Regions from separate parts of the Halomonas sp. AOP27-A1-41 genome, predicted to be linked through region 2. Evidence: predicted binding sites of a transcription regulator. Region 2 holds the regulator's gene; the other holds the start of a gene.

Region 1 (7,732 bases), on a different contig from region 2:
GGTGTTTGTCAGCCACGACCGTGAGTTTGTGTCGTCACTCGCCACACGCATTATCGATATGCAGCCTGACGGCATTGTCGACTTCAGCGGCAGCTATGACGACTACCTGCGTAGCCAAGGCGTGGTGTAAACAGCACCATCATCAACGGCTAAGGCATTGAGCGTGAACTCATCAGCCGATAATGGAGGCGTAGGTCGCTTCCGTTACCGGCTGGTGGTGGATATCCAATACATCCGCGTTTAAAAGACGTGACCTGGTAATCAGAGCTTTTATAGTAACAGCGTTCTAACATGAATATATATGCAAAAAGCACCACACAAGTGGTGCTTTTTGCTGTTATGAACACGCATTTACGTCGGCGTATTAACCAATACGATCATAACCGTTATCCATAAACGGGTAATCGGTATAGCCTTTCTCGTCGCCACCGTAGAAGGTGGCGTGATCAGGCTCATTCAATGGTGCGTTCTTATAAAAACGCTCTGCCAGGTCGGGGTTGGCGATATACGGACGGCCAAAGGCGGCGGCTTCCGCGTTGCCTGAACCGAGCAGGGCCTCGGCACGTTCGGCGTTATAGTTACCGCAGTAGATCAGGCTGCCGCTAAAGCGCTCGCGCATCTGCTCGCGAAAACCGTCAGGGAACTGAATGTCGCCACCGGCCCAGTTAGGCTCGTTAAGATGCAAATAGGCAAGGCCACGCTTGGAAAGCTGATCCGCCATATAGAACGCCATCGCTTCAGGCTCATCGTCGGTTAATCCAAACAGCTCGATAAACGGCGTCATGCGAATGCCAACCCGGTCAGCGCCAAATACGTCAACAACGGCATCGACCACTTCCAGCGGGAAGCGCGCACGGTTTTCCAGCGAGCCACCGTATTGGTCGGTACGCTGGTTAGTGCCGGTGGCCAGGAACTGATTCAGCAAATAGGCGTTGGCCGCGTGCACTTCAACCATGTCGAAACCCGCACGCTTGGCACGCACTGCCGCCTGGCGGTAGTCATCCACAATGCCGGGGATCTCGTCGGTTTCCAGCGCGCGCGGTGTGCTGGTGGGGTGCTGGCCTGCGCTACCGTCTTCAAACTCAACAAAACACTGGGCGCCTTCACCTTTAAGCGCACTGGGCGCGACCGGCTGTTCGCCATTGGGTTGCACCATCTCGTGGGAAACACGCCCAACGTGCCAAAGTTGCAGCGCAATTCGACCGCCTTTGGCATGCACCGTGTTGACGACTTCCTTCCAGCCCGCTTCCTGCTCATCGGTCCAAATGCCTGGGGTGTAGACGTAGCCACGGGCAGTGGGAGAGATATTGGTTGCTTCACTAATAATCAGGCCTGAACCAGCCCGTTGCCCATAGTAGGCTTGCTGCCGTTTGCCAGGCACGCTATCCGGTGTGCGTGCGCGTGTGAGCGGTGCCATGATGACGCGGTTAGGAATCGACAGACTACCAAGTTGGGTCGGGGTAAAAAGTGCTTCAAATGCCATTCAGCTAACTCCTGTTACGTACACTGCTTTAAAGTGATGACACAATAGACCAGTTTACTAGTAAGCGCCAACCACTCTTCCTTGTGATTTGTTATGAGGTCGCCAGGCATAAAACAAAACCCCACCTTGATAAAGATGGGGCTTGGATGACTCATTGATGGCGCCGTTGATTAACAGCGTACCGGGCTAGTGACGTGCCTAAGTAACGATGTACCTGAGCGCGATGAACTCAATCTCGCTGCCAAGGCCAGCGCCGTTTAGGAGGTATGACGATTAGCTGAAGGGCATTGTTGAGCGGCAGCATAATCGCGGCTAACTGCCGGTGGCAGATAGCGCTATTGAGTACACCGGGGCACTGTTTCAGCAGTAGCTCGCACTGTTGGGCGGCGAGAAAAATTTGCTCAACTACTTGAGGGGCAAATAGCGGTTTGGCCTCTTTGCAGCAGCGGTTAAGTTCTCCGGCCAGCATCGAAAGCATTCCAGTATCCAGCCAGCAGGGCAGCGGGTCGTCCAGCCGGCCTGCAATTGAGTGCTGAATCGCCTCGAACGAGGTTCGTAAGAACCCAAGAGTCTGGCGAAGCTGTCGCTGCTCACTGGTCATGTCATTTGCCTGTACTTCGTCAACAAGTCGTCGATAAGAGAAAGAGAGTGTTTCTCATTTTCATCTATCGAGACGATAGCGCCAGTTAATGAAGGTGTCAATAAATGGTATGTGCCTTATCGTACCCGCTTAGAATCGACCGCGTTTACAGGCTTAACAAGTACACCCCTTGGACAAAATAGAAAATGCCAATACCGGTCACAATCCAGCGTGTCCATGTACGGAAGTTGGCATCGGTAAGGCGATGTAACACATGCGTGCCTACTTGAGTGCCCAGGATAGCCAACGGTGCAGCCAGCAGTACCATACCCCAATCCCCAGCACCTAGCGCCAGCGCAGCACTCAAGTAGAAGAGAATTTTAATACTATGCGCGACCACCTGAATCATTGCTTTAGTGGCCACCACTTCACGACGATCCATTCGAGAGCGTACAAAGAAAATATCGATCAGCGGCCCGGACACTCCGGCGGCAATGGTTAATCCACCCGATGCCATGCCGCAAAGCAGCGCGTGGCTCGTTCGGTTGGCGTTGAGGTGGAACCAGCGTTTGGGCATCCATACCAGAAGGGGCATCAAGCCAATTAACAGTGACACCGTGGCGGCATTGGCGCTATAGCCAAGCAACACCAGTAGCCCAGCGGCGCTTATTACGCCTAGCGTCATAAACGCGACCGTTCGCCAGACAATAAAGCGTCGTGATAACCATGCCCGCGACCCGTTAGCGGTAAGCTGGATGGCCCCATGCACGGCCATGGCGCTGGCCGCCGGGAACGCGAGCAGCAGAAACCACATCAGTACCAGCCCGCCCGCCATGCCGAAGATACCCGATAACATCGAGGTGAAAAAAACTACAAAAACAAAGAACGAACCGATGAGTAGGGACATAATAAAGCTACTTAGCTACGGCAAAAGGGCCAGACCTGATAAAAACGGCGGCATTGAAATTCGGCTTCACAGGCATTGAGCTGGGATTGATAACGGTTTGTGCGAGCGACGATCTGCCGTGCTGCGTTGATTACCTGAGGCTTGCTCTGGTACGTGCCACGTCGATACCCGCCTGCGCCCTCGTGGTAGGCGTAATAGAGATGCTCAGGATTGGTTAATGAAATGCCTGCTTGCTGCTGGGATCGGTGGTTGTACCAGCCGATGAAGTCGGTGGCGTGCTTCATGCTGGTGCGCCGCGCAAACAAGCTACCTGCCTGCTCCTGGTACTCTCCCCATACCGGGTCCTGCGCTTGGGCATACCCTTTTGCCGAAGAGGGGCGGGGGCCGGGGATAAAGCCCAAGTAATACTTGCGGTCAGGACGAATGTGGCTTTTAAAGGAAGACTCCTGCTGAATAAACGCCATTTGTGTCGCAATGGGCGTTCCCCACTTCTCCTGAGAGTCGCGTGCGTAGTCGTACCAAGTGGGCTGTTCGCGGAAAATTTCGCAAATATTGCTCTGGTCTTGTGGTGGGTTGGGGGCAAAGGTCGCACAGCCAGAGAGCAACAACACACACGCTAATCCTGCCCAGCTGCGCAGTGTTAGCAGTGAAGATGAAAGCGCAGCGTTAAAATTACCAACAGGGCGGAGCATGCAGAATTCCTTGTGGATAACAGCGTCATTGATAACAGGGCTATTGATAGCCGCCAGCATTAATACTGTTTAAGGGCTAGAGTTTATACGTACTAAAATCAGATTGTTATTAGTCATTAGCGCAAGTTGGGAAATGGGTGATGAAAATTCTAAACGGGATGTTTTTTCCCGATGGGGTTGGGGCTTATGATCTCCTGCCCGTTGAGCGACCCTGGCTGCCGACCAGGCAGCCCAGCACTTCAGGCTTGTTGGCATCTGCTGGTGGCAGCAGATAATAGGGCGTGGGCACGACCAGCAGGCTCAAGCAGCTTTCTTCTAAAGCCTAAGCTGTTCGTTACTTAACGGTGACGTTACCATCAAGTTGTCGCCGCGTAACTAACTTGGTAGGACCAACCCAGCAGGAGAGTTGTCATGTATATCGCAATGAACCGTTTTCAGATTGCCCCAGGCCGCGAAGAGGATTTTCTGGAGGTGTGGCGTAAGCGTGATTCGCACTTGAGCGACGTGCCCGGATTCAAACAGTTCAACATGTTGCAGGGCGCAAGCCAGGAAGAGCACACCGTGTTTATTTCCCACAGCGTATGGGAGTCGGAAGCGGCTTTCCGCGCCTGGACCCAGTCAGAGGCGTTTCGCAAGGCCCATGCGGGCGCCAAGTCACCGGAAGGTATCTACCTGGGGCCGCCCAAATTTGAAGGTTATGAGGTCGTGCTTTAAGCACAGGAGCGGCGGCCTGGCCTCTCTTAATAGAGCGCCAGGCCGAGTGAGAGCAGTACACTGTAAATCAGCGTCGATAGCGCGGTTTTTTTCAGCATGCCGGTAAGCGTTTCACCGTCGGTGGAGTGGTGTAGCGTTCTGGCAGCGTCTGTTAACGGTTTGGCAACCAGTAGGCAGCTCCAGCTAAGCCAGGGGGCGGGCAGTGCGACCAGATAAATCACGGTGAGCAGTAGCGCCATTGCCAGCAATATCCAGTGGTAGGTAATGGCGTTAGCGCGGCCCAAGCGCACCGCCAAAGTGATCTTGCCGTTGCGCGTGTCGCTTTCGATATCGCGCACGTTATTCACGTTCAATACAGCGGTTGCCAGTAACCCGCAAGCGGCGGCGGGCAGTAGTGTAAGCCCGTCCAGTTGTTGTGCATGCAAGTAGTACGTGCCGAGCACCCCTAACAAGCCGAAGAAGATAAAGACCGCAATATCTCCCAGCCCCCGGTAGCCATACGGCGTGCCGCCCAGCCCTACGGTATACGTGACCGCGGCCAGCAGCGCGGCAGCACCCAGTAGAATAAAGATGAGAATGGACGCCCACTGATTGCCAAAAGCCGTCAGCAGTAGCAACAGCCCACACAGGGCGGCAACGACCGCCATCACCACCATTCCACCGCGCATGGCGCGTGGGCTTAGTAACCCTGAAGAGACCGCGCGAACCGGGCCTATGCGCTGGTGATCATCCGCCCCCGTTGCCGCATCGCCGTAATCATTGGCCAGGTTTGAAAGCACTTGCAGGGCAATCGCCGTTAGCAGGGCAAGGAGTAGCACGCTCGGATTAAACCCTTGTGCGTGCGCCGCAAGGCCTGAGCCAAGCAGGATAGAGGCACATGCCAAAGGCAGCGTACGAGGCCGGGCCGCTAATAACCAAACCTGGAACGGGCGGTGCTTGTCGGGTTGATCCATTGCTTTGGTGTCCTGGTCGTGATGACGTTAAATGACTAAAAGGGCGTGCGTAGCTATGTATTATTAAGTGCTAAAAATTAGACCTGCGTCAAAAGAAGCAGCAGTGTCTTATCGCAAACTATTGTTAATCCCTCTTAACAGGAGTTAATTCGATGATCGGCGACTTATTTAGACAAAGCAAATATGCAGCGCTTGTTTGGCTAGCCTTCCGGCTTTATCTTGGGATTACTTGGCTCAGTTTGGGGATCGGCAAACTGACGGGCGGTTTTGATGCGCAAGGGTTCCTGAGTAACGCGGTGGCGAACCCTGTAATGCGGGAAGGGAGCATGGTGTATCCCAACTACGTTGCTTTTTTGGAGCATTTTGCGCTGCCCTATGCGGGTATGTTTAATGTGGTGATTCCGCTTGGGGAGATACTCGTGGGGTTGGGCTTGATCGTGGGGGTGCTGACCTCCTTTGCAGGCTTCTTCGCTATTGTAATGAATATGTCGTTTCTAATGGCGGGTACGGTCTCCACCAACCCGTGGATGATTGCGTTAACCTTTTTCTTACTGGTAGCGGGCGCGAACGCTGGCCATTTTGGGGGGGACCGTTGGGTCTTACCCTATATCAAGCAGAGGCTGGGCATTACGCGCCGCACCCGATTTATCTGAGACGCGGGGCCACTGATTGTCTGAACACATGCGCTGGGTAACAGGCGGCAGCGTCGCTGAACTTATGGACCGGCTTGATGCGTTGTCTGTGCCGTCCATCCAGGGGGTTATACGCCTGAGCGTGCCTTGCCGCGTTGATAGCCTGATGGGGTGGTTGGACGCGCAAACGGTTTTTCCGCGCGGCTACTGGAAAGCGCGAGACGCTGGCGCACCTGAGTACGCGACGCTAGGCATGGTCAGCGCGGCCGATTCGCTTGAGACGCTACAGGCCGACCTTGCCAAACTCGCAACCTTGCCTGATGAGCAGCCGGACTATTTCGGCGGAATGGCGTTTGATGCTACGTCGCCCGGTTGGGAAAAATTCAAAAACTGCTGTTTCATATTGCCGCGTGTTGAACTTAAGCGCTCACAACAGGGGGCGCTACTGACGCTCAATTTGCGCTTTGACGACCGCTGCGGCGACCTTGAAATAGCCGAAGCACGCGCCTTTCTAGCCAGTCTCCAGCAAGAACAACCGCTACCCCCTCTGCGTCCGCATGCCTATTTACGTTATGACGCCCCTGCCCAGCAGGCGTGGTCAGCGTGGGTGTCCCAGGTGACCCACGCTGATCAGCTGTGCCACACGCCCAAAGTGGTGTTATCACGAGAGACGCGTTTGGTTATCGCGGACGATGCATCGAAAACGCCATCGCCCTGGGCACTGCTGGACCGCTGGCAGGCAGAGGCGACGGCGTGCTTTCAATTAGGCATTCAGTGGGATTCAGAGACCGCCTTTATCGGTTGCCCACCGGAGCGCCTTTATCAGCGAGAGGGTACGCAGCTGGTAACCGAGGCGCTAGCAGGTACCACCCATCGTGGAGCTGATGCACGAAAGGATCAATACCTTGCCGAGGCACTGTTGGCAGATACCAAAAACAGCCTGGAGAACCAGTGCGTTTATGAGGATATTCTTGCCCGGCTTGAGCCTTTGTCTCGCGTTGTTCAAGCCGGGGAGGCCCATGTTCTCAAGCTGCGCTCTGTGCAGCATATCCGCCGCCTTATTCATGCTGAGCTACATCACACGGTAACGGACCAGACGCTGCTTGCCAGTTTGCCGCCTACTCCAGCGGTAGGTGGTGTTCCCCGCGCATCGGCGCTGGCGTTTATCCGCCAGCATGAACGCCACCAGCGGGGCTGGTATGCGGGTGTGTTTGGCCGGGTGAGCCTGGCCAGTACGGAGCTTGCGGTGGCTATCCGGTGTGCTCATATCGGCGCTAATGAAATTCGCCTTTATGCCGGTGCGGGCATTGTCGCGGGCTCTCAGCCTGATGCAGAGTGGCGTGAGCTGGACAACAAAATTGCCGACATTATGTCGCTGCTCAACATGGGGTAATACCAATGACCGCGAATGCCATGCCGCGCGGCTTTCCGCTTCAGCACGCTACCTTTAACCATGTGTGGGCCGCACTGCTGCTTGAGGAGCTTTACCGCTTGGGCATGCGCGACGTTGTGCTGGCGCCGGGCTCACGCTCGTCGCCGCTCACCATGGCGGCCAGCGAGCATGCCGGGCTTCGCTGCCACTGCCATTTTGACGAGCGTGGCCTGGCCTTTATGGCACTGGGCCTTGCGCGCGGAAGTGGCCGCCCGGTAGCGGTTATCACCACCTCGGGCACGGCGGTTGCCAATCTGTATCCTGCCGTCGTAGAAGCCAAGCTAATGGGTGTGCCGCTGGTAGTGCTCTCAGCCGACCGCCCTATTGAATTACTGGATA
Region 2 (7,732 bases):
GGCACAAGGCGTTAAGCTTAATTTTGCCATGGACCTGCTGGCGGCCTTGAATGGCCGGATTATGAGCAAGGCCTGGGATTTTGTTATCAATGAGGAGCATCATCAGCATAGCTGCCTGATGGTGATGGGGAGTGAAGGGCGCGGCGAGCAAATTTTGAAAACGGATCAGGATAACGGTCTGATTTTAGACGACGACGCCCAGTGGCCAAGTGTCGCCGATGATATGCAGGCCTTAACCGAGACGCTCATAAAACTGGGTTACCCGCCGTGCCCTGGTAATATTATGGTCTCTAACCCCGAGTGGGTTGCCAGCGTTTCTCAGTGGAAGAAGCGTATTGCTCAATGGGCCAGCGTGCGCGATGGCGATAGTTTAATGAAACTTGCCATTATGCTGGATGCTCATTCAATGGCAGGTAATCCATGTTTACTTGAAAGCGTACGTGAGGCGCTATTTGCGCGCTGTGCCCATGATGAAATTCTGCTTTCCTACTTTGCGCGTGCGGCGCTGCGTTTTTCAACACCGCTGACGCTTTTTGGTTCGCTTAAAAAGCCCCAGCACGGTATCGATATCAAAAAAGGCGGCATTTTTCCGATTGTCCACGGTGTACGTACCATGGCGCTTGAGCGGCGCATCAGCGTAACCTCGACGCTGGGCAGATTGGAGGCACTGGTTGATGATGGCCGCCTTGAACGGCGCACAGCGGATGATTTAGGAGAGGCACTTTCACTGTTGACCGAGCTGCGTCTTAAACAGCAACTTAGCGGGCAGGATATGGACGATGCGCGCTCCAATCACGTGGTGGTGCAAGAACTCTCGTCGCTTGAGCGCGATTTATTGCGCGAGTCGCTACATATCGTTAAAGACTTTAAACAGCGCCTCTCCTATCGTTACCATTTAGAGTATTCATGAGCAGCGCTATGCAAGGCAGCAAAAAAGGCATGGCACTGCTGGGGCAAACGCTGCGCAGAACGTTTAAACGTGAGCGAGATCGGCGCCGCTATGCGAATTCGCCTTACGCCTGGCTTTTCCAGCCCTATATGGGGGAAGAGCTAGTGGCGCTGGCTTGTGAATCACTACCCGGTGAAACGTCGGTATTAAGTGTGGCTGCTGTGGTACTTAATCAACAGCAAGTGCACACAAGCCAGGCGTGGGTGGCGACGTTTGCCGACCCACAAACGGTTGACCAGACGGCGCTGCGCCAGCATCAGCGGCTTTACAATCCCGCCACGGCGGTACCCCTCTGTGCCGAGACACTGCATGCGTTTACCGATTTTATTGGCAACCGGCCGCTGGTCGGGTGGCAACTGGACCAGCAGTTTTGCATGCTTAATAGAGCCTTTAGAACGCACCTCGGGTTTGGGTTGCCTAATGTTCAGGTCGATGTGGCCAAACTGCATCAACGCCAATTGCGCCGTTTACACCCGTTGGTGGAGCCTTCCCAACCATTTTCCGAGGCGCTGGCCTGCTGGCAAGTGCCTGCTATCTCGACCCAGAGGTTGTTAGGTAAAGCCACCGCAAGCGCCTTGCTGTATATGCGCTTACAGCGTGATATGACGCAGTCGGGTTAGCTTCTAGCGTAGTGGCGCCTGTGTAGATGGCCGTCTTGATAACCGTAGTTATGACCATAGTTATGACGTGATTTTGCCAGTTGGGTGAACGGCGGGAGTATTGTTAGAATAGCGGCTGCTCCTTCTACCATTGGCAGTGCTTATATCATGCAACACCTTGATCATTTTGACCCCGCCGCGGCAACCGTTGCACCGACGCCTGACCTGCAAGGCCAGCCGGCGCTTGAGGATGCCAAACAGAAACGCGAATTCAACAAGTTGCAAAAGCGACTGCGGCGCGAGGTAGGTAATGCGATTATCGATTACCAAATGATCAATGAGGGTGATCGGATCATGGTCTGCCTGTCGGGGGGTAAAGACAGCTACACCATGCTTGAGATTTTACGCAACCTGCAGCGCAATGCGCCGGTGAATTTTTCACTGGTGGCGGTCAATATGGACCAAAAGCAGCCTGGTTTTCCCGAGCATATACTGCCCCGGTATCTGGAAAAGCTCGGCGTGGAGTACCGCATTCTGGAGCGTGATACGTACTCGGTAGTGAAGGAGAAAACGCCGGAAGGCAAAACGACCTGCGCGCTTTGTTCGCGGTTAAGGCGTGGGTCGCTTTACGGGTTTGCCGAAGAAATTGGCGCCAACAAGATCGCCCTTGGTCATCATCGTGAAGATATTCTGGAAACGCTGTTTCTCAATATGTTCTTTGGCGGCAGCCTGAAGGCAATGCCGCCCAAGCTGCTTTCCGATGACGGCAAGAATGTCGTGATTCGTCCGCTGGCCTACTGTAAAGAGGCGGATATTGCGGAGTTTTCGCGCCTGATGGAGTTCCCGATTATTCCCTGCAACCTGTGCGGTTCGCAGCCGAACATGCAGCGTCAGGTCGTTAAGGAAATGCTGGCCGAGTGGGACAAAAAGCATCCGGGTCGTTTGGAAAGCATGTTTAAAGCGGTCACTAACGTCGCGCCTTCGCAGCTAGCCGACCGCGACCTGTTTGACTTTGCGGGACTGGAAGCCAAACAGGAAGCGCTAATGGCGGGGCGTATTGAAGCATTTAACGTGAGCTAATCACCGGCTCTTCCTCTTCAGCAAGCGCCATAAGCCGCTGCATATCGAGGATGTTAACCTCGCGCCCTGAGACGGCCACCACGTCTTGCTGCTGAAAACGGCTCAAGATACGGCTGACCGTCTCAACCGCCAGCCCCAGATAATTGCCGATATCCGCACGCGCCATTGAAAGCCTAAAGCTGTAAGGCGAGTAACCCCGACGCCGAAAACGCTCTGAAAGCGTCAGTAGGAAACTGGCCAGCCGCTGGTCGGCGGTTTTGCGCGACAACAGGCGCATCATGCGTCGGTCATCACGAAGCTCCTTGCTCATACTGCGGTACAGCTGACCACGAAGCTCTGGTAGCTCCTCTGAAAGCAGGTCCAGCCGGTCAAAGGGGATTTCGCAGATGGTGGTGGTTTCAAGGGCAATCACGCTGCCTGGGTAGTGCTCTTCGTCAATGCCGTCCAATCCGACAAGCTCGCTGGGCAAAAAGAAGTTAGTGAGCTGGTCGTTGCCATTACCTTCGCTGGTTACCTGTTTTAGGCTGCCTGAGCGAACGGCATACACGCTGGTAAAACGGTCGCCTTGACGAAACAGTGTTTCGCCCTTTTTCAGCGGTGCTCGGCGTCTGATGATGGCATCAAACTGCCCCATGCCTTCAAGCTCAAGCGCTAGTGGAAGGCAAAGCGAGCTTAGGCTGCAGGTCTGGCAGCGTGCTTCTTGAAGAAGCGAGCGTCGTTGGCTTGTCGAGGGTAGCATGACTATCTCCCTGTTTCTCTTTTGCCTAAATGGCTATCTACCGCAGGCGTTGATGCCGCCGGTTAAACGATTCTTGAGTAGCGTTGGCCTGAGTGCCCCGGAAGGTAAGCATCAAACGCCATGGCCAGTTGGCGAATCAGTAAACGGCCCATTGGCGTCGCCTCAAGCGTATCATCCAAGCGAACGATTAGCCCGTCCTGTTCAGCAGTGCGTAGGCTTTCCAGCGCACTGGCAAAGTAGTCGTTGGCGTTAACCTGCCATTGCCGGCTAACCGCTGCTAAATCCAGGCGCATATCGCACATTAAACGTTCGATAACGTCGGCTCGTATTAGGTCATCCTGATTTAATCGTACGCCTTTCACGGTAGCCAGTCGACCTTGATCCAGGTTCTCTTCGTAGCTAGCCAGGTCAGTAGGGTTTTGCGCATAGCTATCGCCTATTCGGGAAATAGCTGACACGCCCAGACCGATAAGATCGCATCTGGCATGGCTGGAGTAGCCCTGAAAATTGCGCTGTAGGGTGCCGTTGGCTTGGGCAACCGCCAGGCTGTCATTGGGTTTGGCAAAGTGATCCATCCCAATATGTTGATAGCCCGCAGCGGTCAGCATGTCGATGGTCGTACGCAGAATCGAAAGCTTTTCATCCGCACCTGGCAGGTCATCCACGCTGATACGTCGCTGAGGCTTGAAGCGTTCAGGCAAATGCGCGTAATTAAACACGGATAAACGCGCCGGATTTAACGCGATCACCTGTTCAAGCGTCTTGGCGAAGCTCCTTTCCGTTTGAAAGGGCAGACCGTAGATTAAATCCAGATTCAGCGAGAGAAAGCCCAACCGGTGTGCTTCATCCATTAGTGTTTCGGTAAGCACGCGAGGCTGATGACGGTTAATCGCCTTTTGAACGCGTGGGTCCAGGTCCTGTACGCCAAGGCTCAGGCGGTTGAAGCCCAAAGACTGCAGGTGGCGCAGGGTTAAAACATCGGCTTCGCGCGGGTCGATCTCAATGGCGTAGTCACGCTCTGGTGCGTTTGAAAGACCGAAGCGTGCGTCCAGGCGGTCAATCAAGTCGCCCATCTGCTCCAGTGAAAGAAACGTAGGGGTGCCTCCGCCCCAGTGCAACTGATTGACAGGGCGCTTTGTATCCAGATGGCGGGCCGTCAGGACCATCTCACGATCTAGCCGATAGAGATACGACTCGGCCAGGGCGGTGTTTTTCGTCGCAATTTTATTGCACGCGCAATAAAAGCAGATTTTGCGACAAAACGGGATATGGACATAGATGGAAAGCGGGCGCTGACTTGCGTTGCTGCGCTCAATGGCCTGGGTCGCATCTTCGGCGGTAAATCCCTCGTGAAAGGCCAGCGCCGTCGGGTAGGAGGTGTAGCGTGGGCCGCTTTTATCATAACGGCGCAGCAATGCGTCATCCCAGCGGGTGCTGGATGACGCGGTAGCAGTAACGGATGAAGGGACAGCCTTGGCACATACAGGCATGAAGAGGCGCTCCGGTAGCTGAAAATACGTTTTAAAAAGCTACCGATAGGCTAAAGAACATAGCGCTGTAGTGCGTTGCGCCAGGTCAATGATTGGCGTGTGAGTGTCCGCCTGAATGCCCACCTGAGTGCATGTTGAGTGCCCAAAGCTGCCATACGGCAAAGCCGATAATGACGAGCGCGGCGATGGTTCTTGTCGCGGGGTGACGAATAAGATGATTAAGCTTGCGTGCGGCAAGTCCTGTGGCCAGTAGCGCAGGCAGGGTGCCCAGGCCAAAAGCGCCCATTAATAAAGCCCCCTGAAGCGGCCGGGCCGTCGCCAGGCTCCAGGCCAGCATTGAATACACCAGCCCACAGGGCAGCCAGCCCCAAATGGCGCCTAGCGCGAATGCCTGGGGGAAATGAACCACCGGCATCAAGCGTCGGCCCCAGGGTTCAAGGTGACGCCATAATCGTTTGCCCACGGCTTCCACGCGCAAAAGCCCTTTCCACCAGTTAGCAATATACAGCGCCATGAGAATCAGCATGAGCGCTGCAACGCCTTGCAGCAGTTGGCGCGCCAGCAGTGAGGGCGAAAGGACAGTGCCCAACGTGGCTACCAGCGCGCCTGCCGTCATGTAGCTTAATATTCGGCCCAAGTTGTAGCTTAGCAGTAGGCTGCCCATACGCGCCGAGCTACGCATGCTGGGCGGGATGGCAAAGGTTAATGCGCTCATGACGCCTCCGCACATGCCGATACAGTGGGCCCCGCCCATAAACCCAAACACAAACGCGGCGATAAGCGGAGGAAGATCAAGCCCGGTCGGGTTCATGGCACGCCTTTGACTGCTGAAGTGGATAAATGGGAGGTGGATACGCTGGAAGTAGATAGCCTGCGTGAAAAGCGTAGCGTATTAGCAATGACGGCAAGCACACTGATGCCAGCGCCCATGATGGCGCCAAACGGCGATAGGGCGCCCACTGCCGCTAGGCAAAGCGCTATCACGCTGATGGAGGCCGCCATGCCCATTGAGTGTTGTATGCAGCGCTGCGCGGCGCGGGCAATGGTTAGAGTTTCTACGGCGCGCCCGCTTTGTGGGCTGAGTATGACCACGTCTGAGCAAGACGCTATCGCCTCATCTGCAGGCTGCGTTGTTGTGGCCAATGAAAGCAGGGCGCGAGGATTCATTATCACCACGCCTCGTGCACGTAACTGCTGGTAAGCGACCGTTAGCGCCGCTGGGGTTGCCAACGCCAGTGCGCACGGGCTGCCTGCTATTAGCAGCGAAAGCAGTACATCCATTGCCATTAGCGGTTTAAACCACCACCAGGGGGCTGTCACTCCTAGCGTTATGATAAGCAGGCCAACGGCCCATTTGTGCACGCCGTGTGCGTTAATGCTAGCCAGGTGCTTTCCAGTAAAAGCAGCGCCAACCAGGGCGCCTAGCGCTGTAATACGGGCGCGGGCAGGCGGTTGGACTACGTTAATCACCAGCGGGTTTTCGAGGTTTTGACAGCCTGCCAGCACGCTATCTCCTTTCGCGTAACTCACCGGGAGCGGTTCGCCGGTGAGCTGTGAGGTGTTCAGGCTTGATGCGCCTTGCTCGATAATGCCGTCAGCAGGTATCCGCTGCCCCGCGTTCACTACGATACGATCACCTGGGCAAAGCTCACTCGCGGGTAAAATTCGTTCGCTTTCATCGGGGGTACGTCGAATGGTCGTGGCGGGTAGGGCTCCTTTAAATGTGTCTTGAGGGCTTCTTAAAATGGGTAATGATCGAGCGCAGCCAAAAAGGAGTAACAGCGTTGTGAGCAGCGCAATCATGCCAACGTACATGCCAACGTAGTGCTCCCCTGTGTGAAAAAACGATGCGTAGCCGCTGGCCAGGTAAGCGCAGCCCAGTGCCAGGGCAATAGGCACGGCCGGACCCAACAAGCCACGCTTTATATCGGCAAGCGCTTGTCGAAAAAAAGGCGGCGTGGCAAACAGCATGACAAGCGTTGCCAGTACCATGGGAAGCCAGTGAAGCAGCGTAGTAGTACGCGTATTGAGATCCCCTCGTACTTCACTCGGCAAAAAAAGCATGAGCAGCGTGATACCGAGAAGGCACGCCCCCGATACTCCCAGCCGCCAAGCACACAGGCGCTTTTTATAGCGCCCGCGTTCCTGTGCAGGGTCTGGCTCAAAAGGCAGGGCGCTGTAGCCAATACCGGCAAGCTCGGCCAGTAGCTGGGAAAGCTTAAGCTTGCTGGGGTGCCAGCTAACGTGAAGGCGATGCCGTGATAAATCGACGGCACTTGAGGCGATGCCCTTCAGCGCATTTAAGCGATGTTCAATTAACCAGCCACAGGCATTGCAGGTAATACCTTCTACCGCGAGCGTAGCGCTTAACTGGTCACTGTCGACGCCAAGGGGCAACGTTTTCCGGAATTTTGTTTCAAATTCAGGGCTGTCGAAATACGCCCAGGCATCGCTATCGAGAGACTCTCCGGCAGGCGTTTCGGGCAGCTCAGTGCGCTGCTGGTAATAGCGCGCCAGGCCGCCCTGTACAATGGCATGGGCAACGGCCTCGCAGCCTGGGCAGCACAACGGGTACGTGGTGGCATCCAGCGTTATATGCCAAGGCGCATTGCTCGGAACAGGGCTGCCACAGTGGTAACAAGAGGAGGCCGGTAACGTTGTCATGGCTTCGCTGCCCGTGCTTTAAATAACCGTATCATCAACGCTTTATCAGGTAAGAGTGTTTCCTTAAGGTAGCAGCCATCGGAAAACTCTTGAATGAATAGTGAAGGTTTAACGGATTAAAATGCCAGGAGAAAGAAAACAGTGATGCCAGACGCTTATGCAGGATATTTGCCCCTTCCGCCAGACGCGCTGGAAGATACCTTGGCGAAAA

What was found. The regulator FNR, encoded in region 2, switches genes on or off when oxygen is low (the NO sensors DNR and NnrR bind a similar motif). The targets are predictions, from matches to a motif close to TTGATNTANATCAA.
Region 1: a site for FNR is predicted at 5,408-5,421, ahead of ACT3TC_RS04075 (1,4-dihydroxy-2-naphthoate polyprenyltransferase). Genes of this name have one in related genera too.

What each region holds. Positions count from the first base shown of each region.
Region 1 is NZ_JBQSXT010000003.1:183,884-191,615, reverse strand. It holds gene ACT3TC_RS04105 (ABC-F family ATPase) at 1-130, shown strand, start outside; gene ACT3TC_RS04100 (alkene reductase) at 365-1,483, opposite strand; gene ACT3TC_RS04095 (hypothetical protein) at 1,713-2,084, opposite strand; gene ACT3TC_RS04090 (TSUP family transporter) at 2,230-2,970, opposite strand; gene ACT3TC_RS04085 (transglycosylase SLT domain-containing protein) at 2,982-3,662, opposite strand; gene ACT3TC_RS04080 (antibiotic biosynthesis monooxygenase family protein) at 4,074-4,376, shown strand; gene ACT3TC_RS04075 (1,4-dihydroxy-2-naphthoate polyprenyltransferase) at 4,403-5,329, opposite strand; gene ACT3TC_RS04070 (DoxX family protein) at 5,482-5,982, shown strand; gene ACT3TC_RS04065 (isochorismate synthase) at 5,999-7,354, shown strand; gene menD (2-succinyl-5-enolpyruvyl-6-hydroxy-3-cyclohexene-1-carboxylic-acid synthase) at 7,360-7,732, shown strand, end outside.
Region 2 is NZ_JBQSXT010000002.1:174,685-182,416, reverse strand. It holds gene ACT3TC_RS03000 (putative nucleotidyltransferase substrate binding domain-containing protein) at 1-910, shown strand, start outside; gene ACT3TC_RS02995 (DNA polymerase III subunit epsilon) at 919-1,569, shown strand; gene ttcA (tRNA 2-thiocytidine(32) synthetase TtcA) at 1,717-2,628, shown strand; gene fnr (fumarate/nitrate reduction transcriptional regulator Fnr) at 2,615-3,367, opposite strand; gene hemN (oxygen-independent coproporphyrinogen III oxidase) at 3,430-4,857, opposite strand; gene ACT3TC_RS02975 (sulfite exporter TauE/SafE family protein) at 4,943-5,668, opposite strand; gene ACT3TC_RS02970 (heavy metal translocating P-type ATPase metal-binding domain-containing protein) at 5,665-7,521, opposite strand; gene ACT3TC_RS02965 (alpha/beta fold hydrolase) at 7,666-7,732, shown strand, end outside.